DNA from 4 places in the uncultured Alteromonas sp. genome. Region 1 is predicted to be linked to each of the others. Evidence: predicted binding sites of a transcription regulator. Region 1 holds the regulator's gene; each other region holds the start of a gene.
What was found. The regulator sigma-54, encoded in region 1, starts transcription at its own class of promoters, with help from an activator protein. The targets are predictions, from matches to a motif close to GTTGGCACGNNNNTNGNNT.

Region 1 (7,571 bases):
AAAAAGCATGCTCATTCGACGACGTGCTTGATAAAGCTCTTTACGGCTCATAGCGACAACAGAGTCGCCATCAAACTGTATATCACCTTCATCTGGTGTTAATTGCCCGCCAATAAGGCGCAGTAAGGTGGTCTTCCCTATACCGCTGGGGCCCATAACGGCCGTAATTTTTCCTTTCGGAATGCTCAGCGTAATACCGTCATAAATAACACGGTCTGCGCGTCGAAAGGTTAGGTTGTCTATCTCGACTAAATGGTCCATAGCGATTTTATTTATCGACCCTTGAATAATAAGTGATACCAGCAAAGCAAGTAATGATGCACATCACTCACTTCCTATAGATGTAAGGTTTAAGCTACTTAAGTCGCCTTTAACGCTATACTGTTTTCCATAACGGCTTTACATAACAGCTAAAGCCAAGGCAAGTTCTATGCCTTTGAGTACGTTAAATCGATAAAGTTTACTGAGCAGTGTAATTTAGTGACATTGTACGCTTTTTCAAGCGCGGCACAAAAGCAAAACGTTACAAGTTATGTTCGATTTATTCGAATTTACAAAATTCGAATAATTTTCAATCAGTAAGCACGATCAAAGGGGCACTTAATACCACCTTTCCTAAAATAAGCGATAGTTCCCATAGGCAAATGGCATTGTTTTTGCGACAATCTTGTGAAATTCCTAACTATGCTGGTTGTTGTGCTTTTAAACGTAGTCATTTTTTTAGTTGGACTGATTGTACTTAGCTGGAGTGCAGACCGTTTTGTTTACGGTGCATCAGCGTTCGCCAAGAATATTGGTATGGCGCCCATGATGATAGGCTTAACCATTGTCGCAATGGGGTCGTCTGCACCTGAAATTGTGGTGTCAGCTGCGGCATCTATTAACGGTAATATGAATACCGCCGTAGGGAATGCATTAGGCTCAAATATTACCAATATTGCCCTTGTGCTTGGTATTACTGCACTAGTCAAACCGCTTCTTGTTGCGTCCTCTACGTTAAAGCGTGAACTCCCCGCCCTGCTTGTAATTACCATCATTGCCGTGGTTTTTCTTTTCGATGGCGAGCTTACTCATCTGGAAGGTATTATCCTTATTAGCCTCTTCGTGATTGTTTTAGGCCTAATGGGCTGGCTATCTATGAAAGTAGATAAAGAAGACCCGTTAGTAAGTGAGACAACAGATGAAATCCCTAACGATGTGCCCACCTCTTCCGCTGTTTTCTGGATTGTCGTTGGTCTAATACTGTTACCGTTAAGTGCACACTTCTTAGTGGGTTCAGCAGTAGAAATAGCCCAATACCTAGGCATGTCAGATTTAGTTATCGGCCTGACCATTATTGCGTTGGGCACAAGTTTACCCGAACTGGCTGCCAGCATTGCTGGCGTGCTTAAAGGGGAAGATGATTTAGCGTTAGGCAATATTATTGGTTCTAATATTTTTAACTTGCTTGCTGTATTAGGCATGCCTGGCCTAATAGCGCCTGGCACATTAGACCCCGATGTGTATAACCGCGATATGTTCGTTGTACTCGGGTTAACCCTATTGCTATTTTTGTTTAGTTTCACCTTAATGGGTAATCGACGAATAAGCCGAAGAAATGGCGGCTTATTGATTGCTTGCTTTATTGGTTATCAATTTTGGCTTTTTGCGTAATGTCACAAGAAAATAGCTTCATCACTTCAGCCAAGCGCGTTATAGAGATTGAAGCGCAGGCAATTTCAGCGCTTTCATCGCGTATGAACGATGATTTTGTTACCGCATGTAATTTATTACAAAACTGTGTGGGCAAAGTTGTCGTGTGTGGAATGGGTAAATCTGGGCATATCGGGCATAAGATAGCAGCAACGCTTGCCAGTACCGGAACACCTTCGTTTTTCATGCACCCAGGTGAAGCCAACCATGGCGACTTAGGCATGCTGAGTAAAGGTGATGTGCTACTCGCTATTTCTAATTCTGGTGAAACCGCAGAGCTAGTCAATTTACTGCCCATTGTGAAGCGGTTAAATGTGCCTGTTATAGCAATGACCAACAGCGTAACCAGTTCATTAGGACAGCACGCAGACGTGGTGTTGAATATCAGTGTAGAAAAAGAAGCGTGTTCTTTAGGCTTAGCACCTACCTCTAGTACCACCGCTACCTTGGTAATGGGTGACGCCCTTGCCGTGGCCCTACTTGATCGTAAAGGTTTTACCTCTGACGACTTTGCGCTTTCTCACCCGGGTGGCAGCTTAGGCAGAAAATTACTGCTGAAAGTGAGTGACATCATGCTAACTGGTAGCGAATTACCCTTGGTAGACGAAAACGCCTTGGTTGCCGAAGCACTATTGGAGATATCCAAAAAGGGGCTGGGTATGACCGGTGTTATCGATAGCGATGGCGTTTTAATTGGAATTTTCACCGATGGTGATTTACGTCGTATTTTAGATGCCCGCATAGACTTGCATACTGCCACGGTTACGCAGGTGATGACTAAAGGCGGTAAAACAACAACGCCTGAACAACTCGCCGTAGAAGCGCTAAATGTAATGGAAACTCATAAGATAAGTGCGCTTATGGTAACGGATGAAGCCCGCAAGCCTGTAGGCGCATTCAATATGCACATGCTACTTAAAGCGGGAGTTTTATAATGCGCGACACCCAAACAACCGTAAATACACTTTATACCGCTATGCCAACGGCGTTGTATTCCTCGTTAACACAAGTTCGATTATTAGTCTGTGATGTGGACGGTGTGTTTTCAGATGGCCGTATTTACCTTGGTAATGCTGGCGAAGAGTTAAAAGCATTTCATACCCGCGATGGCTATGGTGTTAAAGCGCTTGTGAATTCAGGTGTGGCAGTGGCGGTCATTACGGGCAGGCGCTCTGCCATTGTGGAAAATAGAATGAAAGCGCTGAATGTCGCACACATTGTGCAGGGTGAAGAAAATAAATCTGACGCCCTTGCTGAACTGATGGCTCGCTTATCACTTAAGCCCGAACATGTGGCGGTAGTTGGTGACGATATGCCTGATACGGGCATGTATCCTCACGCTAATGTAAGAATTGCGGTAAAAGACGCCCACCCTGTGGTTGCACAGCAAGCGAATTGGATCACCACGTTGCCCAGCGGCTTCGGGGCCGTTCGCGAAATATGTGACACCTTGCTTCAAGCAAACGACAAGCTACACGGAATTCAAGGTGCTAGCGTATGAAGGTATTAGGTTTTGACCGATTAGGCTTAAGTATTTCGGTGTTATTTATATTGGCATCCGCCCTGTATATTCCTATTTGGATGGACGAAGATCCTGCTCAGCAATCTGATCAAGGGCCGGACGCATTAAAGCCTGCATATAAAGCCAAAAACCTAACGACCACCTTATATAATCAAGAAGGACAGCTAAATCACAAAGTATTTGCAGCGTCGATGGAACATTACGACCAATTGGGCTTTGTTTTATTCCAAAAGCCCAGATATACATTGTATACCGACGATGCACAGTCACCGTGGGAAGTTACCGCGACAGAAGGCACTTTGTATAATAACGAATTGATACAGCTAGAAAATAATGTCGTTATTGAAAACCAAAGTGTCGATGACTTTGTAAGAACAATACGCACAGCGTTTATAGAGATAAACCTGTACACTAAGCAAATGACATCTGATCAGCCCGTGGAAATACGTGGCTTACAATATGTGATTAACAGCAATGGGTTTAACGCTAATTTGCGTACCCAGGAATACGAGTTAATAGACCATGTACAAACCATTTATTCGCCTAGCCACTAAAGCATTAGCGACCAGCCTCGCTGTTAGCCTATTCGCTACTGTGGCTATAGCGGCTGAAAGCGACTTTAACAAACCGATTAAAGTTGACTCGAAATCGCAATTCGTTGACGGTAAAAACAAAACCTCATTGTTTAAAGATGATGTGCGGATTACTCAAGGTTCTTTGGTGATAAATGCCGATGAAGTTGAAGTGATTGCCAGCGAAGGTGATGGACGAGAGATATTCGTGGCTCGCGGCAAACCAGCCAGCTATTCGCAAAAACTTGAAGACGGTGCTCCTGTCACAGCGAAGGCCAATGAAATTCGCTATGAAGTAGTAAATCGAACTATTTCTTTACAAGGAAATGCTGAGCTACAGCAAGACACCAGTAAAGTACAAGGCGACAAGATTACCTTCGACATGGTCACTGAACAATTACTTGCAACAGGCGGCGAAGACGGCGAAGGTGGCAGAGTCACTACCGTATTTACCCCTGAGGCAATACGTAAAGCGTCATCGAATAACGAAGACGATAAGGCGGACGACAATTAATCATGGCAACGTTGAGCGCACAGAGCCTTGCAAAGGCGTATAAAGCACGTCAAGTGGTTCGCGATGTAAGCTTATCAGTATCGACGGGGCAAATCGTTGGATTACTCGGCCCGAATGGTGCCGGTAAAACGACTACCTTCTACATGATTGTTGGCTTAGTTCCTCTAGATAAGGGCAAAATCAGTATTGATGACAGCGAATTAACCCACGAGCCCATGCACGAACGTGCTCGCCGCGGTATTGGGTATTTGCCGCAAGAAGCCTCTATTTTTAGAAAATTGACGGTGTTTGAGAACATCATGGCTATCTTGCAAACCCGTAAAGGGTTAAGTTCATCAGAACAAGAACAAGAAGCCGATGCGCTACTTGATGAATTTAATATCAACCATATACGTAATAGTACGGGTATGAGTTTATCCGGTGGTGAACGCCGCCGAGTAGAAATCGCACGAGCATTAGCAGCCGATCCGCAATTTATTTTGCTTGATGAGCCATTTGCTGGTGTTGATCCTATATCGGTTAATGATATAAAGAAGATCATTCAACATCTTCGTGACAGAGGAATTGGAATCCTCATCACCGATCACAACGTAAGAGAAACACTGGATGTGTGTGAGAAAGCGTATATTGTGAGCCAAGGCGAACTCATCGCGCAAGGGACGGCAGAACAAGTTTTAAGTAATCAGAAAGTAAGGGATGTATACCTAGGAGAACAATTCAGGCTATAGTTACTGTAACCGAATTGTCATTTTCAGTTTTAAGCACGGGTATATTCACAACAAGAGTTTAAAAATAAGACGTAGATGAAACCATCTTTACAGCTAAAGTTCAGTCAACAACTTACCATGACACCGCAGTTGCAGCAGGCAATCAAGCTGCTGCAGTTGTCTACGCTCGACCTGCAACAAGAGATTCAGGAAGCACTTGACTCAAACCCTCTTTTAGAAGTTGAAGAAGGCGGTGATGACCACCCTGTTGAGAAAAACAACATGGACGGCGACGACCCTTCTGTAGAAGCTGCTCCTACTGCTTCTAGCGATTCATTAGAAGCTGGTGACGCGCTTGAAAAGAACGATCTTCCCGACGAGTTGCCAATCGACAGCACATGGGATGAGTATTACTCGGCCTCTTCTGCCCCCGCTCCTGGCCCATCGAATAATGATGACGACCAATTGTTTCAGGGTGAAACCACCGACAATATTCAAGACCATTTGCTTTGGCAGATGCGCTTAACCCCGTTTTCAGATACAGACCGCGCCATTGCTACCGCCATTATCGACTCAATTGATGAATCTGGTTACCTTAACGTACCCATTGAACAGATTTTAGAATCGGTAAACTCTGACGATGTTGAAGAGTTGGTAGAAATGGACGAAGTTGAATGTGTACTAAAACGTATTCAAATGTTCGACCCTATTGGTTCAGGTTCACGTACACCGCAAGAATGTTTGCTCGTGCAGCTTCGCCAGTTCTCAGACGATACGCCATGGCTTACCGAAGCCAGACAGCTTATTAATGAGTACTCAGACCTGCTGAGCAGCAAAGATTACCGTACGTTAATGCGCAAGAGTCGTTTGAAAGAAGATCAACTTCGTGAAGCCATGCGCTTATTGCAAACGTTGAATCCTCGTCCTGGCAGTGCATTAATTACCAAAGAACCCGAATACGTTATTCCTGATGTTTCGGTAAACAAAAAGAATGGCCGTTGGGTGGTGGAACTTAACCCCGATAGCCTGCCTAAATTAAGCGTAAATCAACAATACGCTGCCATGAGCCGACGCTCTAAAAATAGCAGCGATTCGCAATTTATTCGCTCGCATATGCAAGAAGCCAAGTGGTTTATAAAAAGCCTTGAGTCAAGAAACGACACCTTGATGAAAGTAGCAAACTGTATTGTGCAGCAACAAATGGGCTTTTTCGAGCACGGCCCAGAAATGATGAAACCAATGGTGCTAAATGATGTCGCAGAAATGGTAGATATGCATGAATCCACCATTTCACGAGTCACCACGCAAAAGTATATGCATACCCCTCGTGGCATTTTCGAGTTGAAATATTTCTTCTCTAGCCATGTAGCAACGGAATCTGGTGGTGAGTGTTCATCTACCGCTATTCGCGCACTAATTAAAAAGCTTGTGGCAGCGGAAACGCCCAGCAAGCCATTAAGCGATAGCAAGATTGCTCAATTGTTGGCCGAAAAAGGCATTAAAGTAGCCCGGCGAACAATAGCAAAATACCGGGAATCGTTATCGATTCCGCCGTCAAACCAACGCAAAAGCCTTATTTAAAGGCCTTGATAATTTAAGGAAGACGAAATATGCAAATCAACCTTACCGGTCATCATGTCGAAATTACTGATTCTTTGCGTAGCTATGTCGATACTAAGTTCAGCAAACTAGAGCGTCACTTTGATCACATATCTAATGTGCATGTCATCCTGAACGTCGAAAAACTCAATCAAAAAGCCGAAGCCACCATGCACCTTAGCGGCGCAGAAGTGTTTGCTTCATCTCATAATACAGACATGTATGCGGCGATAGACAGCATGATCGACAAACTCGACAGGCAAGTTATCAAGCATAAGGAAAAGCTGAAAAAGCACTAAATATTAGTATGGAAATTCAAGCCATAGTAAGTTTGGACCGCACCGAGTGTGCGGTTCAATGTAACAGTAAAAAACGTATTCTAGAGATTATTAGCGACATTGCTGCTAAAAATAATCCCGACATCGATCAGGCTAGTGTATTAAATAGTCTACTAACCCGTGAACGAATGGGGAGTACGGGTATTGGCAATGGTATTGCTCTGCCCCACGGTCGATTACCGGGCTTAGAACACGTTATCGCCATTATTGTAACCAGCAACCCTGCCATCGATTTTGATGCGCTTGACGATCAGCCCGTAGATATATTCTTTGCCCTATTAGTGCCAGAAGAGAAAACAGAAGGTCACTTACAAACACTCGCTACCGTGGCGGGTAAGCTAAGTGATAAAGAAACGGTGAAAGCCATTAGGCGGGCCTCCACCAGTGATGACATCATTACGGCTTTAAGCTAAAAAAGCACTGCACCATATTTTAAAAGGGAGAAATGCAGGTGAAACTGATTATTATCAGTGGTCGATCCGGTTCAGGAAAATCAGTTGCGCTACGTGCCCTTGAAGATTTAGGTTACTATTGCGTAGATAATATTCCGGTTAACCTTCTCCCTACTCTGACCCATACCGTGGTTGATGAATATGACCAAGTTGCGGTAAGTATCGATGTAAGAAA
Region 2 (7,571 bases), on a different contig from region 1:
CGGTTAAAATAACAACAGGAAGATTGAATTGGTTTGATTTAAGCACTTCTAATACGTCTACTGCGTTTTCTGCGCCAAGTAGATAGTCGAGCAAACACAAGTCGAAATTTCGACGCTGTAACGCATCTATGGCGTCAGCACTGTTGGTTACCCAGGTAAGCTGGAAACGGGGTTCTTCACATTGAAGTAAATAATCCGATGTTAAAAAATAATCATCTTCGTCATCTTCAATCAGTAAAACCCGGATAACTTCGGTCACTGTGCGCTCCATAAAACATTAGTCGTAACGTAGCGCTAAATAACAAGCGCTTTAACACATAGCGGCACTAATGGTTAGCGCCGTGCAGCATGAGTAATAACTTACTGAGTCCTACATATGGACTCATCTCTACGTAAATTGAATTAATAAGATTCGACTAATCGTGTGGCAATTCTACAAACTCAATCCAGTAGCGACCTAGCGCGCGCATAAGCTCGACAAGTCCCTCGAAATTCACAGGTTTAGTGATATATGAAGCACAGCCTAAGTCGTATCCGCGAAGCATGTCCTCTTCTTCTTTGGATGTCGTTAAGATGACCACTGGGATCCCACGTAATTTAGGATCGGTTTTTAATTCCTGTAACGCTTCTCGGCCATCTTTTCGCGGCATGTTAAGGTCTAACAGAATTAGGCTAGGGCGGGGGGCTTTGCTAGCATCTGTGTATTTACCTTCATGGCGTAAAAATTCAAGCAACTCCACGCCATCTTCAACACAAAATAAGTTGTTTAACACACGGCTTTCTTTTAGTGCGTCTACAGTTAATAGACGATCGTCCTCATCGTCATCTGCCATAAGGATATTAATTGGTTGGGTTTGTTTACGCGTCATGTGCGATATCTCCATGATTATTTAGAGAGCCAAAAGGCTCGCTGTTTGTTGGCAGAAGGATAGTAAAGGTTGCGCCTTCTCCTGGCGAGCTTTTTGCCGAAATTTGACCATTGTGTCGTTCAACAATACGCCGGCATACCGCTAGGCCAATCCCTGTTCCTTTGTATTCGCTTCTTCCGTGCAAGCGTTGAAACGGGGCAAAAATCTTTTCTGCAAAACTTTGTTCAAAGCCAATGCCGTTGTCTGAGATTTGAATTTTGATCCAGTCATACTCGTCAGCTAACAATATGTCTTTCATATCAGCTTCAGTTGGGGTTGTAGCTGTAATTTCAATAAGGGGGTCTTTATCAGCGGTTTGAAATTTTAGCGCGTTGGACAATAAGTTTAGAAACAGCTGATCAATTTGTGATTTGTCTGCGCGAATAGTCGGAATATCCTGCACAACAACATTGGCACCTTTTTCTTCGATAGCTATTTCTAAATCACCTAGTACACCATCGATAACGTCGCCGACATTTACTTGTTCGAAGTCTTTGCCCCGTGTAGAAACCCGAGAAAAAGACAGAAGGTCAGAAATCAACATGGACATACGCTCGGCTGCGTTAAGCATACGGGCAAGAAAGTCTTGTCCACGTTCATCCATCACATCTTTGTAGCCAGAGTCTAATCGGTTACCGAAGGCGCGAATTTTTCTAAGCGGCTCTTGGAGATCGTGAGAGGCCACAAACGCGAAGTCTTCAAGTTCACGGTTGCTGCGAGCTAACTCATCGGCATAAATTCGTAGTTCTTGGGTTCGTTCAGATATTTTATGTTCTAGGTCTTCATTAACGTCTACAAGGGTATCTTTATGCTTCTCATTTTCTCGAATGTTGGCTTTTAACAACAAGAAGATTGAGATAATAAGAAACAGGGTGGTACCTGATGAAATTAGTAGCGTATTCACTGAGTCACGCCTTAGCTTCATCAAACTGGCTAAATGCGTACCTTGAATATCTCTTTCTGAGGAATCAATGCGTTCGAACATGTTTTCAAAGTCGTTGTATAAATCAAGACCTTTATCACTTTCAAGCAACGTGAAGGCTTGATCTAAATCACCCACTCTAACTAGCTCTACAATACGTACCATACCGTTAATTTTAACGCGGGTTAGGGCGAGTAGCTTATCAATCCGTTCTGATTGTTCCGGCAAATCAGACGCAAGCGCGCTCACTTCAACTTCATCGGCAAGGGCAGTGAAGTTATTCAGTGTCTGTGTGTACTCCTCCAGATAAGCTTCATCTTCAGTAAGAAGGAAACCACGTTGACCTGATTCGGCGCGCAATACGGCCACGTGCAACTTGTTCACCGCGCTTATCACGCGGCTAGTGGTAAATAGACGCGCTTCTAAGGCTGATAAGTCATCAAGGGTTTGCACCACATAAAATGAATTCGCAGTGATAATAGCAATCACGAATACCACCATGATTACCCAGCTGTATAGCGAAGAAAAAACTTTGTTTAGCATTACATCAATCCAATAATGTGTCGCCAAAATCTGAAGTCATTTCAGAAAGGGAGTCACTGCAATCTTTAGCACTGGTTATTATCTTATCCAATGCTGCCATCGCTTTTTGGGCGGGAACTTCGCCATTAAGCGCCATTTTTACCAATTCAGCTTGCATAGAAATGCGATTTAGTGGTTTGCGTGCATCGTGTACATAAGTGCTTAATCGGGCAAACTCATCTTCAGTCATAACTTTTGTCCTGCCTTACTAGTCTTCTTTGACCAAATCGCCATACGCGTGAAGTCGGTTGTATAAAGTTTTGGTGCTTATGCCGAGCATGTCAGCGGCCATGGTTTTATTCCCATTTACCTTCTCAAGCGTGGCGTAAATAAGTTCTTTCTCGACATCTTCAATAGTACGTCCCGCTTGAAGTGCTGGCGCTGTACTTTGTTTTTTAGCAAAAGGCGACTCAATCGTTTTAGGAAGCTCTATTACTTGTTTTGTCGGGTCGCTCATAATGGCTGCACGATGGACAAAGTGGCGCAATTCACGAACGTTACCTGGCCAGTCGTAAGCTTGTAATGTATTCAGCTGACTTTCTTGCCAGCTAAATTTAGAGCCGTTGTCTTTATTAAATTCTTCAATAAAGGTTTTCGCTAATAAAGGAATATCTTCTTTGCGCTCGCGCAACGTAGGTATGGTGATTGGAAATACAGCAAGTCTGAAGTAGATATCTTCACGCAACACTTTGCTTTGTGCTATCTCTTCCATGGTTCGGTTGGTGGCTGACACTACGCGGCAATTAACCGGAATAGTTTTAGTACCGCCAACACGGATAACCACTTTGTTTTCCAATACGCGTAGTAGGTTTGGCTGCATATCGATAGGCATTTCGGTGATTTCATCTAAGAATAAACATCCGCCTTCAGCTTGTTCGAAAACACCTTCTTTTCGGCCAACTGCACCCGTAAAGGCACCTTTTTCGTGGCCAAATAGTTCACTACCAATTAATTCTTTTGAAAAGGCACCACAGTTAGTCACTACGTAAGGGCCTTCACTTTGTGACGCGCGGTGAATAGCGGCTGCAACCACCTCTTTACCTACACCACTTTCGCCCAGTAGCATAACGTTGGCACTTGTTCTGCTCACTCTTTCAATTAATTTATAGAGTTCTCTCATTGGCGCAGATTCGCCAATAAGCAAATCGAAATGCTTTTCAATTTTTTCGCTGGTATCTTCAGCGACTTTAGGTTTCCCTGTTAATACTGCTTCAATGTCTTCACGTTGAATAGGTTTAACAAGGTAATCAATATTGGGGCCGCACAGACCTTTAATGACGCCTTTTACCGATGGGTGTCCGGTAATAAGGGTAATACGTGGGCGTTTAGGAAGCGCGTTAAGTTCATCGAACAAGTGTGCACCGCTGCCATCTGGCAACATGAAATCAAGTAATATGTGATCGAAGGTTTCTTTCTTTAACCAGTCACGCGCTTCACCTAATGTGGCAGCAGTTAGCACTTCGTGACCAAGAAACTCAATTATAGTGCAGGCCACCTCGGTAAACTCGGCATCATCATCTACAAGCAAAACAGTTAACACTTGAATATCCCTTTTTTAAGTTATCAATCACTCCCTGATTGCTTATCTCAGCGCACTGGGTGGGTAAATTGATCTGATTTTATAATTATTTGTGCATTATTACATTCAAACGTAGGCATTGTCGCATTCAGACTCAACTTTGGTTGAAAAGCGCAGCAATATCTCTGGGCTGACCTCATAATGCGATCCTCGCATCTCGTAAAAGAGGACTAGCTAAACACAATCCGCACAATGACATATCTTTAGCTAATAAAGCACATATTGTGCCGATAGCTACCCAAAAGCATAAATTTGAACGATGAATAACTTCAGTGGCACAGTTATCGCATTATTTACCGCATAGTCGCTTTGTAACCGAACGCGAAAATTCACCGCTTACGAGAATGCTTCTGAAAATTTATTTCAGATTTACACTGTTGGACAAGCGGAAAATAGAAGCGTTGTACACGGTGATATTGCTGAGTTAATGAAATTTTTGATGGAATACCCAAAGTGTATTGCGCTTCGCTATCACCCAAGACGCATAGGTTTCGATGGAAATAAGGCATTAGTCTTAGCCATAAATAGGGAATGAAAATGTTTAAGGAAACTGGCGCAAGGTCAATGACACTTTATGAGTTGTTGGGAAAAATGCAGCCTAAAGACACCGGCGACGTCATGGCGTTTTCCGAATTCTGGAATGCAATGGAAAAAAGGGGATTTGGACCCATGTTAGCGTTGCCAGCGTTTATTGCGGCAACGCCCATAGGGGCTATTCCTGGGGTACCCACCATCACCGGTGTGACAATTTTACTGATAGCAATGCAAATTTTACTCGGTCGACGTCATCCGTGGCTTCCCGCTACCATTATGAAAATTGAAATGGACGCAGAGCGAATAGAATTTTTGGTAAATAAAATGAAACCAGTGGCGGTGCGATTTGACCGTTTCTTAATGCCGCGCTGGTTTTTTATGCGCCAACCTGTGTTCCGTTCACTTATAGCGCTAAGTTGTGCGGCGTGTGGTTTGTTGATGGTGCCACTAGAGTTAGTACCCTTTATGGGATTAATACCGGCGTTTGCTGTGTTGATTATGGCTATTGGCATGGCAACGGATGACGGCGCTGTAGCACTATTTGGGCTATCTATCGCCTTATTTGGATTTTTATATGGTGGTCAACAGATAGCGCTAGGTATTGGCTAAGACTGCTGAGTTTTTATTTTTATATCAATGTGCTACGTAGAGCTTAGCGATAAGTAAATGACTACTGCTCACGTTACCTTTGTATAGACTCTACGCATTGTTCAAGCATGCCATCAGCAGAAGGAAGCTGCATCGATTGATATCTAAGTTCACCGATAAAGCTTCTTGCTGCTGGTCCCAGGCCGTCGCCATCCTCAAATGTGAGGTAAAGCATTGCGCGGCGTAAACCGCCATTGCTATCAAGAGGTAGTGGCAGCAATAGCCCTTCTTCTAATTCTTTTTTAATAATAGCGATAGGTAGCCAAGCAAATCCAAGTCCTTGAGAAATCATATCTACGGACGTTCTAATATGGCTAACCGTCCAGCGTTGCTCGGCGCCAAGCCAACCAGCATCAACTTTACGCTCAGCTGATGAATCTCTTACCACTATTTGACGATGTGACTTTAAATCTTCTAGTGTTAAAGCACGGTCGAGTGCGTGCAGAGGATGATCAACATGCGCTACAGCAGCAAAGTCTATTTCACATAAATCTTCACTGAATCCGCCGGGGTAGGGGAAGGGAGATATCGCGATATCTACATTGCCACTATCAAGCAAGGAGTTAGCGCCGCTCAACACGGTTTCTTCAATCTCGATACGTAGCAGAGGAAATTCTTCAGACACTTTACTTAATACATTATAAAGTAAATCGGAAGGGAAAATGATATCAACGGCGATACGAAGAAGGGTTTCGGTTCCTGCTTGTAAACTAGCCGCTACCGCTTCTAATTTCTGCGCTTCATTTAATACAAACGCCGCTCGCCGATACATTAACTCCCCTTGAGGAGATAACTTTACTTTACGCCCACTGTTTTCAAACAACACAACGCCAATGGCGTTTTCTAACTTTTGAACCGCGTGATGCACACTAGATTGGCTCTTGTGCACTAATGCGGCTGCTTGATTGAAGCCTCCAGCATCTACCACTGCCTTAAACATGCGCCATTGTTCTAATGTAGATTTTAACATCCGCTAGCTCTAATCGATTATTCTGTCACGGTATAGAGGGGTTATACCACAAGCTCCCAGAGGCTGTCAGCGCTTATGCGTCGGTAGCTTGCTTAATATCGCCTATTGAACAGGTTACCACGCTCACATTCTCATACCCCATGTTCATTAGCTGTTCGGCAGCCAATTTGGCGCGAATGCCTGAAGCGCAATGAATATAGATTGGAAATTTGGCATCTTTACATTTTTCGATAACTTTCATCTCAAGTACGCCACGAGGAATATTTAATGCTGCTTCTACAGGGCTAGATGCTGCCTCTGCGGGTTCACGAACATCAAGTAATAAACCATGATTAGAAGATATTTCCTGCATCGCTTCTTTAGCTGTTATACAACGAAGGGGAAAGGGGATATTGGCAAGTCTCGTAGTGATATCGATTAACATTAAAGCACCTTGAAAATTAATGATGAGTTTACTATATAAGGAAAGCGCTATATTTTCTACCACCTACTTTCATTATATTTTTATAAAAAAATGACATTGAGTTTTGGCGTTCGCCGCCATAGTAGTATACTTTAGTATAAGGTGGCGAGTGGTGGCCTATTTACGTAACTTTATAAGTGAGTTGTTATGACTGATAATTTAGCCGTTGATGATTTATCTGTGAACATGAGCGAAATGGCTCAATATACAATGGAAGCTGAGCTCTATCTTAAGCAGTTGGCAAATAAGACCCGTTTAATGGTGTTGTGTTCTTTAATGGACAAAGAGTTATCTGTTACTCAAATGTTGGACCATGTAGATGTTTCTCAGCCAGTAATTTCACAGCATTTAGCGCTATTGAGAGAATCTAAAATGGTAGCCACACGCCGAGCTGGACAAACCATTTATTATCGATTAGCCGATGAAAGAGTGAAGCAAACTATTGGCTTGCTCCACAAGTTCTTTTGCGCTCAGAACGATTAATTAAGTTTGCTAGAATCTAGCTCAGTAACAAACGGTAAATCACCAAAGCTTAAATAGATTTTCGACCTAACTAGACAAGTTTAGCGTTTGCCACCAATGCCTCTACATATGCAGCGTCATCCAATTTATCAAGATCAACTTCCGGTCTAGCCATCAAACCCTCATGTGTTAGGTCGACAGAGACATTGTGAGAAGACCAATCAATATTCTTGATGTCAGAGGGCAGTACTGCAAGCTTTTTACCACCAGGTAGCCAGTTGTTTGTATCTACCACTAGCATTTGAATTTGCCAGCTTTCAATATCAAACACAAAATCGCTAATGTGCCCAACGTTATCTTCTTGGGTTGCCACTTCGTAGCCACTGACCTCGCCGCAAGCTCTTAAGTGATTTTCAGGTTTATTGTCTAACTCTTCTTTACCCATAGCGGCTAACTCAGGATCCGCTAGCTGATTAGGGTGAGCGAAATCGCCCCACGCACCA
Region 3 (7,571 bases), on a different contig from region 1:
CCATTTGCAACTAATCAGCAATGTACCATGTCAGGATGTACCGAGGTGGCAGAACCTGCACCGGGTCAAGGGCAAAACACGGTGACGCAGACACAGATTAACGACATTTATTTCTCTGTTCTGGTAAGAATGAGCAATACCCAAAGTAGTTTGGGAAAGAACGCTATATCTGTTACAGAAATTCTCGCTGACCAAGTAGATAAGGTTAAGTAGGCGCTTCAAAAAATTAATTTTTGATGAAATGACCGCCAAATGGCGGTCATTTTTGTTTACAACGCACATTGCTTTATTTAACTTTGCTCAGAATCTAAATGCAATGTGTTGGCTCGCTCTACCCAATCAAGATCTTTGGTTTGTTCATCCAAGGTCCCCTTGGCATCTTCTAAGAAGACTTTACAAAAGTACTCTACTGACTGAAACCTCTCTCGGTATTGTTTCAATTGCACTTCCATTTCATACATAGCGTTTGAAAACTCTGAATTGGATTTTGACAACTCATAATCACATTTTAGATACGCACATAACACGTCAGCGGCTTTAGCAAGCCGTACATGAATATCATCTTTATCTTGTTCTATTAATGGCTGGTAGCGCTTCTGTAGGGGCTCAGGCAAGGTTTGTATCAGCATTGCCTCAAACCTACGCTCGAGTTTTTTTATGGCTGCAGTGGTTTCAGGGTCGTGGTACTTTACAGGACTTGGAATATCACTCATACCAGCAATCTCGCTACCTTCATGGAAAATAGCCATGGCAGCGACTCGATCGGGATCAACCGCTTCGTTGAACACATCCGCCGCTATTGCACCTAACATGTGAGCGACCATAGAGGCTTCGTAGATGTGTGTAGACAACATCTCCTCTTGAAACTGTGCCATTAAAGGCCATCGTTTCACGTTTCTTGCCCGTTGCATCAAACCTATAAATGCGGAGTGAGTTTTCGCCATTTTGCGCCCTTTAAAATTACGATTGTTAGAAATTGATAGTAGCATTTGCAAATCGGGAATGCTGCCTTGCTTACTATGCCTCCCGCCATGTAAAAAGTGCAAATGCTCTGTAAACCTTGTTTAGCCAACGAATACATTATCGGTCAAAAGCAGTGGAATTTAATATAAAATAAATATAAATCATAGACTTAACATTAAGGCACGGAGTTCGCATTAATACCTATGTCAGTAACGGAGCAAAAAGAGGATTTAGCTATGTTAGGTTGGGCAATTACTTTTTTCATTATCGCCATTATTGCAGCAGTTTTTGGTTTTGGCGGCATCGCAGGTGCAGCAACAGGTATCGCACAATTTTTATTCTTTGTGTTTATCGCTTTACTAGTCATTTCACTAGTCGCGAATGCCTTACGCGGTCGGTCACCACGAGCATAGATTTACCACACATTTAGATATTTTTAGATACTTTTAGGAAACAGGAGAATGGACATGATCTCACAGAAATCATTATTGAAACTTTTAGCAGCTGGTACATTTGCACTTACACTTGCCGCATGCGGTGATAACAACGCAGAAGATGCAGGCGAAGAGCTAGACGAAATTGTAACAGATGCAGGCAACGCAGTAGAAGATGCTTGTGAAGATGTTAAAGAAGGCGCAGACGCCGAAGATAAAGACTGTTAATACACGCTTTATCACGAAAAAAGCTGATGGACATTGTCCATCAGCTTTTTTTTATACTTCTTTTTATACTTCTTCGCCGCCAAGCTCTCGCGCTAAATCGTCTAATTCTGATAGCGTTCTATCAAATTCATCTACCGCATACCGGTAAGATACCAACACGTGACGATCACTTCGTCCAAACTTCACGACAAGTGAATCAACATCCATGTGTTTAACCGTGTTGATAAAACGATATGCCGTCATCTCACTGGCAAAACCAAATTCAACTTGGCTTTTCATCTTAAGCAACCACCTCTGGATTGTTATCCAATACATTGACTATTCGTTCAAGTAAATGCGTTTCTTGGTCATCAACTTTCCCATGCGCAATCCAATCTTCTAACAACTGCGCTGGAGACAGGCTCTCACCCTTCTCTAGTTTCGCTGTCATCATGGCTAGCTGCACATTGGTTCGCATGCTGCTATCGCTCTCAGGGCTAGGTAAATCAGTAGCAGCTTCTAACGCCACCGTTAACCAATGACGACTTTGTTGAACAGGTGTAGGCTTAGACAGTGCGGACTTCCATCGCTTTTTAAGCATGTCAGCGTCATCATCACTGATGTTAGTAAAGTCTCCTGCTCGCAGGCTCTCACTTAACACTGAAATAGCCGATTGAGCACGCTGCTGTACTTTGCGAACCTGGCGCTGCTGAGCGCGTGTTTGCTGCTGCTTTTGAATACCGGTTATTTTCTTATCGAGTTTAGCACGCATTGCACCAGGCAACGCTTTCGCACGTGCTTCAATATCCTGTATTGAAGTAGCAATCGTCGATTCATCAGACTCCGAGTCAATGCCATTTAATAGAGTAAAAAGGGTATTAAAGGTTTCATCAAATGCTGATGACTGCGCCTTACGTTGTTCTTTTAAGCGTCCGAATAATGCATCGTTTGCTAAGCGAAACTCACGCCACAATCGGCTTTCATCACGCTTACCGGCATGGCCTATGGCTTTCCAACTGTGTTGAAGCTGCTGCGCTGTTTCAGTGGCGCTAGCAATATCTTCCTCTGCTAACAGCGCTGATGCTTGCGCAACGAGTTGCTGCTTCGCTTTTTTATTCATCGCATGCCACTGGTTCACTTTGGTTTGCAGCGGGCTGATGGTTTTGTTCCACCGTTGCTTTAACGACTCGTATTCACGCTTTTCAACCTGACCACACTCATGCCACTGCTTAACGGTTCTATCGTACAGTTTAGCCAGCACCGCTTCGTCCTGTGACAAATCGATGGCAGCAACTTGTTCAATTAATGACTGACGAGCTTTAAGCGCTTTCTCTCGTTCAGCATCCAATGCAGCGTAATGCTCGCGACAAGGCTGAAACGCAAGTTCTAAAGCGGCGTCGAAAGCATTCTGAAGCGCGTCATCGTCGCTGCCAGCGCCTAACGAAAGCCACTGCTGACGAAGATAACGAATGGCTTCACCACGCTGTTTTATATCTTCGACGGGAGTTGAAGCTAATGTCTGCGCTTCCTCTACCAGTGCAGGTTTTCTAGGGGCCGCGATATAATCTTGCCAGCCTTCAAGGTGAGCAATATCTTCGGCAGTTTTCTCAAAACGCTTAGCCAATTGTTTCTTAACACTCTCAGGCATAGATTCAAAGCTTGCAGATAACTTTTCAAACTTAGTAATAGCCCCGCGGTACTTACCTTGGGCGATTAAGTTATCTATCACACTGATTTGCTTTCTGCACTGACGAAGCGCCTGGTCTACTTCTGCTTTTTTAGCTTGTTTTTTCTGACTGAAAACACGGGAAGCTGCATGCCAGCGCTTATTAAGGGCGCTTGGTACTGAAATAAGTTCATTGCGTAAGTCGTGATACTTTTCACTTAACGCTTTAAATTCGGCTTCGATTGATTCTGGGGCTTTATGGCTAACGTCATCATTTTGATCGGTGCCATTTTGAACAGCGTCTCCTTCAACAGATACACTTTCAGTTGCATCAGTGTTTACAGCTTTGGCCGCTTCAGCAGTTTGTTCTGTTAGCCCGTTCTCTTTATCCTCTTGTCCATTTGTTGCTGGTTCAGAAGGCGTACTTGTCGCCTGTTGTTGCTTAGCTTCTTCTGCAAGGGACTCTTCCGCAAGAGATTCTACTTGAGACAAACAAATCAGAAGCTTTTGACCGTACTGCTGTTGCATGGAAAAGGCTTCTAAACTATTGTTTAATGAAGCGATTCCAGTACGAACTTCGTCAAGCAATTTAGTGCTTCCACCTAATGAAGCCATGTGATCTGCGCTTACTTCTAACGCGCGTACCGACTCATTCACTACCGCTACATCAGCAAGGGTCGCCTCACACAAGCGCTCACCATACAGCCAATTAACTTGTGTAGTGGCATGCGATAAATGCTGCTTACAAAGGGCTTCAATCTCGGCTTTTTCTTCTGCCGCTTTTTGCGATTCCCACTCAGGGCGAATACGCGATAAGTGACGTGATACCTTTTCGCTAATGCGTGCGAATTTAGCGTCTACCGCCGTCTTATCGTCTGAACTCAATATCGATGAATCTGTCATTAAGTCATTATATTCACTTAACAATTCGGCTTGTCGCTTGTCAATATCTTCAACATCTGATTTATCAACCAGCGCTTGATATTTAGACAAACACAGAGTAACGCGTCGCATTAATTCAATAGGCTTTTCGGCTTGCGCTTTCAATACTTGAAGCTTTGTAGCTATAGCCGCGTGAATAGCATTATCTCTGCATTTCTTCTCCAGTTTTTGCAGTACACTACTATCTTCAATAGTGGCCAAAATAGCCTGTTGCAGTGCGTTATCTGCATGATGAAGAAAAATGGTTTGGGTAAAAGCTGGCTTATCGACTTTGTGAAGCAACGTCATCACAAGATTATTATCTGCCAATAAACTTGGGTCGTTAACCAATACAGTCTGAATTAATTCACCATTGGCACTTTCACGCAAAAATGACGCTTTTTCATTCGCGTTTATGGTTACATCACCCTGTCCCATCAAGGCTGCTTCTACGGTGCGTTCAGCAACTTTTTTCACCTTCGCATGGTGGGCGCTTTGTGACATTTTAAGCCACAATACAAACGTATTTAGTTTGTTAAGGGCTGCAAGGCTGACATCAGCATTGGCATCGTTAAATGCTAATTCATGTAAAATCGTTTTGTCTGTGGGCTTTTCCGGCGACAGGTTTTGAATGGCTTCCAGTCTTTTTTCGGGATTCTGACTGGTGTGAGAAGGAGCAAAGAACCGACTAAATATCATCCTGTTTAAACCGCGCTATAGTGTTGTTATCATCTTCTTGCTTGGAAAGTGCACGTTTAAAATCTGATTTACTTTTATGCACTATTTCGCCGCTTTCATTTACCGTCATATGTTCCGACGATTTCTCAATTTTTGCTTGATACAGCATAACTGCTTGCATACAGCTGGCTTTCTGATCTTCACTTAATGGCGTACCATCAAGCCATTTACCGGTTTCCACCGATTGACGCAGGCGTTCGTACACCTCTGGCGTCATACTATTTAGTAATACTTCTATATTCATGAACGGAATCGTTTAATAAGTACAATTCTTACGCGGTTGACAAGATACCACACGAAGCCTGCAATACTGGCTACAATAGCGAGATTATGTTGCAAGTCGCCAGGTCTTGTTCCGCCCCAATACATAAAACCGAATCCCGCCACAAATATGATCATGGCAATAAGCGATTGATTTTGAATGCTCTGTAACTTTTTGAATTTTTGTAGATTTTTCTTACGTTCAATATCTTCTGAGGAAGCATCGCCTATTTTGAAATCACAATGCGGACATATTTTTGCTTTGTCAGACGTTTTTTTATTGCACGATGGGCAGTCAACGAGTGCCATAATTTGCTCCTGTAGGAATGATGCGGAAATAACCAGGTAGCATTGGTTTTAGAGGTGAGTATTTTACGTATTGAAATGCGTATTGCAAAGCCTATTCAAAGGCAGATGAGCATTAATACAATTTAATTGTAATTGTGGTGTGAAAGCCAAACTTAAAAGGCTACCACGTTGACCTGCACACCACGTTCACACTAACAATTATTTTTTATGTCTAGACCAATAATCGTCAACGGTTTCTTTCATTTCTTTACAGAGCAGCACAATACCAAATAGGTTAGGTAAAGTCATTACTACAATGGCCACTGCCGACAACGCCCATACCAAAGTGGTATCAGAAAACGCAGCCCATACAAAGCCAGCTACGTAAATAACACGATATGGCATTACCGAACGGGGGCCGAGCAAGTAAGTCATCGCCCTGTCACCGTAATACGACCACGCAATAGCGGTTGAGAACGCAAACAGCATAAGCCCGATAGACACTATGTATTGGCCGAAGTTACCGAAATATCCGCGTGTAAAGGCGATGGTCGTTAGTGCCGCTGAGTGCACCAAGGATTTACCGCTCACTTCTAGGTTATCTCGTACGGGTTTACCCTCTTCTATTTTAAGCGTACCGGTAAATAAATCTTCGCTACCAATGTTGTATTTAACATCTTCAGCAACTGAGCGTGAATTTAACAAGGTAAAGCCATCGCTAACCGCAGTGCCATTTACTACTGTGATGCTACCTGTGTACGCTGTTATCTCATTACCTTCTACGTCGTTTAGGTAACCGTAAAGCTTATCGACATCGGCTTGATCGCTGTCATCATATTGGCCTTGAACAAAGAGCATGTCAGAACGATCGAATACGTTTTCATGCTTTTCTTTCCATACACCAGAAGACAAGATAACCAAACCAGTCACCGTACAGATAATGATGGTATCGATGAAAGGTTCAAGTAGTGACACCATACCTTCAGACGCAGGCTCTTTTGTTTTAGCCGCAGCATGCGCAATTGGCGCAGAACCCTGCCCCGCTTCGTTTGAGAACAAACCACGGTTTACACCACGGTTAAACGCATACGCAAGTGATGCGCCTAGGAAGCCACCTGCAGCCGCAGACCCTGTAAATGCATCTTTAACTACCGCGGTGAAAGAAGGAATAATATTTTCAACGTTTGCGAAAATAACCGCTAACGCACCAATAAGGTAAATAACCGCCATTACCGGCACGACTCGCGCAGTAAAAGCAGCAATGCGTTGAATACCACCAAGGATAACAAGCGCAAGTAAAATACCCAGCACGCTACCTACTGCCCAAGGCTCGAAACCAAACGTGGCTTCAATACTTTGCGCAATACCATTACTTTGCGGCAAGTTACCGGTACCGAATGAACTCACTACCGTGGCAATGGCAAAAGCCACCGCTAGCCATTTCATGTTTAAGCGTCTGTCCATGTAATACATGGGACCACCCGCCATGGTGCCATCTTCGGTTTTCACACGGTATTTGTGAGAAAGGGTAACTTCAACGAATTTCGTAGTCATACCTAAAAAGGCCGTTACCCACATCCAAAATAAAGCTGCTGGACCACCTAAGAATATGGCGAACGCCACACCACTGATATTACCGGTACCCACCGTACCTGATAGCGCGGTAGTAAGTGCGCGAAAATGAGTGGTATCACCTGGGTCGCTCTCTTTGTCGAACTTACCGGTTACCACTTGCCAAGCGTGTTTGAAAAAACGAATTTGAGGAAATTTAAGGTAGATAGTGAAGAAAAGACCTACACCTAGCAATACGTAAGGAAACCACCCTGCGCCGCCTAAAAAACCATCCAGTATGACGAGAAAACTATATAACCCTTCCAAGGTATCACCCCTTTATTATCTTGTTGTTATGATTTCTATTATTGTATTTATTAATAAAGCCCCGATGAAAAGGGGCTTTTTTGTGATGCTAATTTAACGTATTAACCATTTAACTTCTTTACTACGGCATTTACGGCAATAAGTAAATCCTCACCTAGCTGTCTGCTGCGCTGAACAGACCAGCCATAAATTTCATCAGGCACATCGACATTGTC
Region 4 (7,571 bases), on a different contig from region 1:
AGGCAGCATTAGGTAAGAAAGGCCGCGTTTTATTACGTAAAAGCGGAACTGAACCTCTTATTCGCGTTATGGTAGAGTCTGATAATGAAGGGCATTCTTCCAAGTGGGCAGAGCATATTGCTGAAACTGTTCGTAAAGTCGCCAATTAGTTGGCAGAACTGGAAATTTCGCGTTTTATACTTGTATATTTTTACTGAAATCGTTAATATCACGCCCGCTTTAAGACAGGGCTAAGGTCTGCATTGTGAATAACAATAAAAGAAAGCCGCTGGTAGCGGGCAATTGGAAAATGAACGGTAACCGTTCTCTGGTCACTAATTTCAACGATGCATTAACTATTGATGTCATCGGGAATGTTGATGTAGTTATTTGTCCGCCTGCTTTATATCTTTCAGCATTTTGTGCTGAAGCTTTCGCATTAGGCGGTCAAGATGTTAGTCATCTTGATAATGGCGCTCACACCGGCGATTTATCGGCTGACATGCTTGCTGAGCTTGGTTGTAGATACGCCATAGTAGGGCATTCAGAAAGAAGAGATGACCACGGCGAAAGCAATAGCTTAGTGGCCGAGAAAGCAAAGAAATCAATTGCGAGTGGATTAACCCCTATCATTTGTGTGGGTGAGTCACTTGATATTAGGGAAAGTGGTCAAGTTGAGTCTTTCATTGGCGAACAACTTGATGCGTTAATCAACGGCTTAACCGTTGAAGAGCTTTCTAAATCAGTACTTGCTTACGAGCCTGTATGGGCTATAGGTACTGGAAAAACAGCTTCACCTGAACAAGCGCAAGACGTACATGAATTTATTCGTGGATACTTTGCAAAAGTAGACGCAGAGCTTGCTCAAGGGTTACGAATTTTATACGGCGGCAGTGTTAAAGCAGATAATGCTAAAACATTGTTTGCACAACAAGACGTAGATGGTGGCCTAATTGGTGGCGCCAGCTTAAAAACAGAAGATTTTATTTCAATTTGCCAAGCGGCAAACTGACGAGGTAATTATGGTTTACGAAGTGCTACTGGTAGCATATTTAATTGTTGCATTACTGTTGATTGGTTTTGTTCTTATTCAACAGGGTAAAGGTGCAGATATGGGCGCTTCTTTTGGTAGCGGCGGCTCAAATACTGTTTTCGGCTCAGGTGGTTCAGGTAACTTTATGACCCGAACAACTGCTATTTTAGCCGGTCTGTTTTTCTTTATCAGCCTTACATTAGGCGCGATGACGGCAAACCGTGAAAGTGCTGAAGATGAGTGGGACAATTTAGAAGTTCCAGCAGCGGTTGAAGCGCCAGTGCAAGCACCAGGTGATATGGATGTTCCTGTTATGGATACGCCTGTAGAAGACGCAGCAACGACGAATGATATTCCAATGGGTGACGCTCCTAACGCTGAGGCTCCCAACGCTGACGCTCCTCAGGCGGAAGTTACTGAGGAAGACGTACCTAAGTCTGACGATTCAGACGTACCTAACTAAGATTTTTGCGGAAGTGGTGGAATTGGTAGACACGCCATCTTGAGGGGGTGGTGAGCATAGCTCGTGCGGGTTCAAGTCCCGCTTTCCGCACCAACTTTAAAAACCGGCTTTTAGCCGGTTTTTTTGTTTCTAATCCGTTATAAATTGAAGAATTACGACAACCTCGCGACTATAAGTATTGGGGTAATTGGGCTATGCTACTAACTCAATTAGAAAAAGTGAATGCACGTATTATGTATAGATTGGCACGCTGGGAGCGGTAGGTTGCAAATATCACTTCGACAAAGTCTTTTTAGAACGCTTCTTGGCGGGATTTTTATAGCCTCACTCCTCATTGTTGCTGGGGTTTGGAAGTCAGCCAACAACTTAGTTAAACAAAATATTAGTCAAGATATTGCTGTTACCGAAAAGGTGCTGCATAGGCTAATTGAAGATCGCCAAGCTATCATTAAAAGCGTCTCAAACGTACTCCTTCGGTCTTACGATTTTCGCCAAGCAGTGGGGACCTCAGATTTACCCTCTATACAAACTGCATTAGAAAGTTATGCATCGCGAATTAATTCCGATGTGATTGCATTAGTGAATTTAGATCACACCATTGTTGCTTCTCATAGTGCCTTATTTAAACCGGGTGAAACCTCAGAAGCCAGCACCGCTTTGGCTGCAAAGGGCTACGAAAATGGTTTTTTCCTCATTGATGGCTCATTAATTCAGTTGAATCTCTATAAAGTAGAAATTCCGACATTACGTTATTATATGATCATTGGTGTGGAGTTTGATGAAACATTATTACAAGAACTAAGAAATCTTGTTGATGCTGAAATTATTATCACCAATATGAGTGACAATACGCCGATTGCATCAACGCTCTCACCAGAGCAAGTAGAATCAGTGTTAACTAGTGAGCCCACACCTTCTTGGGTCGATGTAACTTTCAAGCAGAAAAACACCTACATAAGCCGTGAAGTTAGCTTAGTGTCGGTATCGGAGCTTCCTGTACGCATTACTATAGCTGTAGACGTGTCAGAGGCTTTTCAGGCGTTTACTAAAATCCAAATAAGTATTTTGGTGTTAACCCTAATTGCAGTTTTAGTGGCGTTAGGGTTCTCAATGCTATTGGCTCGAAATGTCAGCAGTTCTGTTTCCAACCTTGTAAAAGCAGTGAATCGGGTAGCAGGCGGTGAGTACGGCGCGACACTAGATAAACCTTCAAATTTACGCGAAATTAGTGATCTCGCTACGGCAGTAGATAGCATGCAAGAGAGCATTCAACATCGAGAAAAGCATATTCGGTATCAAGCGCAACATGACGTGCTTACTGGCTTGTTTAATCGAAATTATGTTGAAGGCTATTTTGATGGAAAAATGTCTGAAAATGAAAATTTGCAGGTTGTCGCTATTACCACTATAGGTTTTAGAACCACTAACGACCTTTACGGGTATTCTAACGGGGACAACACGCTTAAGGCACTTGCTACGCGTTTGCTTCGTTGGCCTGGTACATCTGCACGTTTAGCGGGGGGAGAAATTCTCTATATTACCGATACCGCGTTAGATGAAAATCAACTCGAAACGTTTAAACACATTTTAGAGCAGCCCGTCGAGAGTAACCTAATCTCCATCCCAGTCAAAGTGGCGATGGCCGTGCTGTCTTGCCCTCAGGATGCCACCAACTCAGAAGAACTATTTCGTAAAGTTAATATTGTTACCGACGAAGCTATTCACTCTAATGCATGGTGTGTGCATTATCGCCCCGAACTTGAGGCTAAGTACGTTAGGCGTTTGACCATTACTACCGAGCTTAAGCGGGCGCTTTCTAGCAATCAAAGCGAACTTTCAATGGTGTATCAACCTAAAATTGATCTCAGCACGATGAAAGTATGCAGCATGGAAGCGCTAATAAGGTGGAACAACAAAACACTTGGCTTCGTACCACCAGATGAGTTTATTACTATTGCTGAACAGGCAGCTCTAATTGAGCAAGTCACGACTTGGGTTATGCAGCAAACCATTGCTGATTTGTCGTACTTTAGGCAGAAAGGTTATGGCTTTACGGTTGCGATGAATTTATCAACTCAAGATATTCAAAATAAGCCGTTACTCGATAAATTGGTTTCTATACTTACCGACGCAGCACTTTCTCCCGATGCCCTAGAGCTAGAAATCACAGAGAGCGATTTGGTGGCAGATGCGTCGCTTGCTATTGAAAACTTAAACGCGTTAACGAGCAGGGGGTTTCACTTTGCTATTGACGACTTTGGCACTGGTTACTCTTCGCTTGCCTATTTGAAGAACCTGCCTGTCGATACAATCAAAATTGATAAAAGCTTTATATTGTCGTTAGCAATCGATGATAACGATAAACAAATAGTGCATACCGTGCTGGGATTAGCCACTGCTTTCGACTTAAAAGTGGTCGCAGAAGGGGTAGAAGACGAGATGTCGCTCAATATTTTGAAAGACTGGGGCTGTGATATTGCGCAAGGTTACTTCATTAGCCGACCATTAGCGAAGGATGCGCTAGAAGAGTGGTTAGAAAATTCACCTTTAGGCGAATAGACGGGAACCGGTAAATTCCTTATTGTTGGCAGTATATATGCATTATAAAAATAAAGCCTGCTCAAAACCGTAAGATATTGCCGTTTGAGTGGGTAAACTGTGAAATTACTTCAAAAACAAGGATATTATTATGGACATTATTCGCATTATACTTTCAATTTTACTGCCTCCTCTAGGTGTGTTCTTACAAGTTGGTATTGGCGCTCAGTTTTGGATAAACATCCTTCTAACATTGTTTGGCTATTTCCCTGGTGTTATCCACGCCGTGTACATTATTGCTAAACGATAGTTAATTTTACTAAGTTTTAGTAAACCAAGTACTAAAAGAAAGGCCAGTCTATGACTGGCTTTTTTGTATCAGTAAGATTTATGTAAAACGCACGCCTAGTGAGGCGCGAGTTCTTTTGCCATTTCTTCTTGGTAAGCGTCGGCAAGTTTATTCTTTTGAGAATCGTTAAGAAGTCGGCCAGCAACTTGAAAAAATTCTTGCTCTTCGTCAGCAAGGTGATGCTCAACTTTTTCTTGGAGAGATTTTAAGTGACGTAGCCACCCGGGTGAGTCCATTTTGGTATCATCCAATTTTTCGATAAGCTCATCAATCTCGTGATGCTCTGCAATACCATGGCGGGTTAAATCTACCGCTTCATCTTTTTTAAGCAGCGGAGAATAAAAATGACGTTCCTCAGCCACTGCATGACTTTCAAGCTGATCCTTCAACTCTTTGTAGTATTCACGGCGAGCAGCGGTGTCTCCGCTGGTCTCAGCGAGTATTTTAAGTAACAATCGTTGCTTCTCATGATCTTGGCGTAGTGCTTCAAAAATTTTCATCGGTAATCCCTCAACTAGTTGTACTGAATATGTGGCGTTAAAAGCACCTTAACTAATGCCAGAAGTGTTCCACTATATTGAGTTCACTAAGTCATTGTAAATGCAGCTTTTAGCGGTTATTTATTATTTCAATACATAAGGAACCGCTTAAATAATGCATTTCTTACATAGGGTTTACAGTAATCTTTACCTAACGCTATTGCGCTATGGATTAACTATTATTTTGCGTGTGGTCGATGCCAGTTAATACTCGTAAACTTGCAGGGTGTGTAGTGATACTAATTTCACTTGCACTGAAAATCTCACCATCGACCGCATAAGATACTTCTTCGTCAAAATAAAGAGATATCGATGGGGTTTGTTTGTGCCTAATACTGTCTGAACTGGTTTTATATTCTTCAGGCCCAAAGACTAGCTCTGCCAAAGAGAGTAATTGTCGGTCGGATGAATCTTGTGGGGTTAGCCAGGTGATATCTAATTTACCATCAGTCACATCGGGTAAATTTCCGCCTTGCGCAAGTGCAGTGGTAATTGGCGCGGCATTAGCGATGACTAAGCTTGGCGTTTCCAAGTGCTGAGATTCTTCATTATCAAATTTCACCTGAAAACTAAGGTTGTCATTTTTTCCTATGGCTTCCCACAGTCCCTTAAGGTAGGCAAACTGTCCGCCTGAGTCTTTCTCACCTCGTCCCGCGGCAGATATCATATGTTCTTCAAAGCCCACTGCAGCAACCAGCAACATCATTCGGCCATTACACCGGGCAGTATCGATATCTGCCGTTTTACCGTCAATAATGACGTCACACGCGGTACTAATAGGAACAATTTTACTGGCATAACCATGGAGTACCTGACAAAGGGCATTGGCCGTACCTAGGGGAATAACCCCTAAAGTGACATTCTTATCGGTAAGGGCATTGGCCACCTCCGTAATGGTACCGTCGCCACCACAAGCTACGATAATTTGTGCCCCATCGGCTAAGGCTTCTTTAGCCAAGACTTCACCGTTTATTTCTTCGGTTGTTTCTTTAACGGTAACTTTGAATTTTTCGTTTAGTCTTGCCAGAATATCCGCTTTTTCAACTTCCCATTTACCTCCGCCGGCAACAGGGTTGGCAATAAGGGTAAGACGCTTAGTTAATGACAAGCTTCCGCCATTCTTTATTTTTTCAAGTGCTGCTAACTGATGTTTATTTAGCCTGGCTGTCGAACGAACCGATTGAATTTTATCCATTGCATCTAGAATGGATAGGGAAGGATCCCTGGCCAGTAGGTAGGCGGCTAGCACTAATACAGAGCGGCCTCTACCCAGTGCACAATGCACAACTACATTCTTACCTTCAACGAGTTGTTGATCTAACCAGTTAATCGCAAGGGTTAGTTGTTCTTGAGTGGGGCTGGTATGGTCAAGAACAGGGATGTTCAAATAATCAAAATCTAATTGATAGGCGGTCCAGTCTAAGCCATCGAATTCGGCAGTAACGTCTAAAATAGCGTTAATATTGTTGTTTTTCAGCATAACAACATGCTGTGAAGACATGCGACAACCTAAATAAAGTTGATCATCAATTTTTTGAAAAGGGGGAACCTTGTCGGTACGTCTTGCATACTCATTGTATAACCAGCTCCCCATTAAGAATGGAACGAAGACCCACCGAATATAAATAGGGATCGAACCATCTTCACGTTTTCTGAACAATGCAGGATAGTTAAGCAAGTAGGCGCTACTAACTGCAATCAGTGAGAAACTGATCCAAGCAAAGATGACAGAGAGCCATAGTGTTGGGCTAAACCACGTTAGCACTAATGCTAAAATTGCGCCGAGTACATAATATTTAACCATCTTCATACTGTTCACATTTCCTTTGTTCAAACATTCAGTTTATTTATACAGTGGTTCCGCCAATTTTGTTTATTACTAATAAGCATCTATGAAGGTAGAATGAAAATAATAATCAAAAATTACATTTTGTTTAAACTTTATAAGTGAACTGGGTGATAGATAGCGCCGTACAGGTTCCATCAGATTTTCCACAGCAGTCAGTATTTACATGAACGGGCGAATTCAATGTCGAACAGTTTCATTATCAAATTGGTAAACTTTTTATGGTTTCAAACCATTTGGTGGTTAGTGGTTTTATACCAAAACACTTTCTTGGTTCTGGGTTTACTGATCGCGTGGCTTATTTATTCACCGTTGCGAAAGTCAGATAGTAAAATAATGATAGCGGTGCTTTTGCTAGGTACTGTGGTGGACTCACTTTTGATGGTGACAGGGGTATTTGGCTTTGAGCGTGGTGCTTGGTTCAGCGGTGGCGCATCTCATTTGATAATACCTATTTGGCTAGTGTGTCTGTGGGCCGCATTAGGAGGGTCGATTCAGCATAGCCTAAGTGCGTTTGCTGATAAGCCATTACTTGCAATGTTTGGCGGTGCAGTCTTCGCCCCGCTCAGTTATTTCGGTGGGCAAAAGTTTGGTGCTGTCACCTTTGGATATTCACCCCTAGTTACGGGGTTAATTTTAGCAATGGTATGGGGGGGAGTATTTCCGGCGTGCTTTTTACTGGCGAAAAAGTTAACGGCTCACCACGAATTGAGCCAAGACCATTAAGCCTAGCCACTCCCTTAATCTGTGATTAAAGGGAGTTAGCGGTTGATTTCGGTTTTAGCAGTTCTTAAACAGGTCTCAAGCAATCCTTAAGGGGCTTT

Region 2: a site for sigma-54 is predicted at 4,263-4,281, ahead of AAC006_RS13585 (exopolysaccharide biosynthesis protein). Genes of this name have one in related genera too.
Region 3: a site for sigma-54 is predicted at 1,140-1,158, ahead of AAC006_RS13640 (DUF1328 family protein). Genes of this name have one in related genera too.
Region 4: a site for sigma-54 is predicted at 4,918-4,936, ahead of AAC006_RS08130 (hemerythrin domain-containing protein). Genes of this name have one in related genera too.

Annotation. Positions count from the first base shown of each region.
Region 1 covers NZ_CAXBMP010000003.1:187,029-194,599, reverse strand. The annotation lists gene mlaF (phospholipid ABC transporter ATP-binding protein MlaF) at 1-261, opposite strand, end outside; gene AAC006_RS03945 (calcium/sodium antiporter) at 697-1,653, shown strand; gene AAC006_RS03940 (KpsF/GutQ family sugar-phosphate isomerase) at 1,653-2,627, shown strand; gene kdsC (3-deoxy-manno-octulosonate-8-phosphatase KdsC) at 2,627-3,193, shown strand; gene lptC (LPS export ABC transporter periplasmic protein LptC) at 3,190-3,768, shown strand; gene lptA (lipopolysaccharide transport periplasmic protein LptA) at 3,737-4,300, shown strand; gene lptB (LPS export ABC transporter ATP-binding protein) at 4,303-5,028, shown strand; gene AAC006_RS03915 (RNA polymerase factor sigma-54) at 5,104-6,588, shown strand; gene hpf (ribosome hibernation promoting factor) at 6,618-6,905, shown strand; gene ptsN (PTS IIA-like nitrogen regulatory protein PtsN) at 6,914-7,357, shown strand; gene rapZ (RNase adapter RapZ) at 7,396-7,571, shown strand, end outside.
Region 2 covers NZ_CAXBMP010000017.1:45,021-52,591, reverse strand. The annotation lists gene AAC006_RS13610 (response regulator) at 1-259, opposite strand, end outside; gene AAC006_RS13605 (response regulator) at 417-869, opposite strand; gene AAC006_RS13600 (ATP-binding protein) at 859-2,373, opposite strand; gene AAC006_RS13595 (hypothetical protein) at 2,378-2,602, opposite strand; gene AAC006_RS13590 (sigma-54 dependent transcriptional regulator) at 2,621-3,952, opposite strand; gene AAC006_RS13585 (exopolysaccharide biosynthesis protein) at 4,529-5,134, shown strand; gene AAC006_RS13580 (LysR family transcriptional regulator) at 5,208-6,143, opposite strand; gene AAC006_RS13575 (rhodanese-like domain-containing protein) at 6,217-6,567, opposite strand; gene AAC006_RS13570 (metalloregulator ArsR/SmtB family transcription factor) at 6,754-7,089, shown strand; gene AAC006_RS13565 (PRC-barrel domain-containing protein) at 7,160-7,571, opposite strand, start outside.
Region 3 covers NZ_CAXBMP010000017.1:56,088-63,658, forward strand. The annotation lists gene AAC006_RS13630 (hypothetical protein) at 1-213, shown strand, start outside; gene yfbR (5'-deoxynucleotidase) at 291-944, opposite strand; gene AAC006_RS13640 (DUF1328 family protein) at 1,200-1,376, shown strand; gene AAC006_RS13645 (hypothetical protein) at 1,431-1,625, shown strand; gene AAC006_RS13650 (hypothetical protein) at 1,689-1,904, opposite strand; gene AAC006_RS13655 (DUF349 domain-containing protein) at 1,906-4,890, opposite strand; gene AAC006_RS13660 (DUF1315 family protein) at 4,880-5,173, opposite strand; gene AAC006_RS13665 (zinc ribbon domain-containing protein) at 5,170-5,499, opposite strand; gene AAC006_RS13670 (AGCS family amino acid carrier protein) at 5,698-7,356, opposite strand; gene AAC006_RS13675 (M14-type cytosolic carboxypeptidase) at 7,458-7,571, opposite strand, start outside.
Region 4 covers NZ_CAXBMP010000007.1:128,917-136,487, forward strand. The annotation lists gene glmM (phosphoglucosamine mutase) at 1-149, shown strand, start outside; gene tpiA (triose-phosphate isomerase) at 245-991, shown strand; gene secG (preprotein translocase subunit SecG) at 1,002-1,475, shown strand; tRNA gene AAC006_RS08115 (tRNA-Leu) at 1,483-1,568, shown strand; gene AAC006_RS08120 (GGDEF domain-containing protein) at 1,740-4,034, shown strand; gene AAC006_RS08125 (YqaE/Pmp3 family membrane protein) at 4,165-4,323, shown strand; gene AAC006_RS08130 (hemerythrin domain-containing protein) at 4,419-4,862, opposite strand; gene AAC006_RS08135 (diacylglycerol kinase family protein) at 5,074-6,711, opposite strand; gene AAC006_RS08140 (DUF2878 domain-containing protein) at 6,931-7,473, shown strand.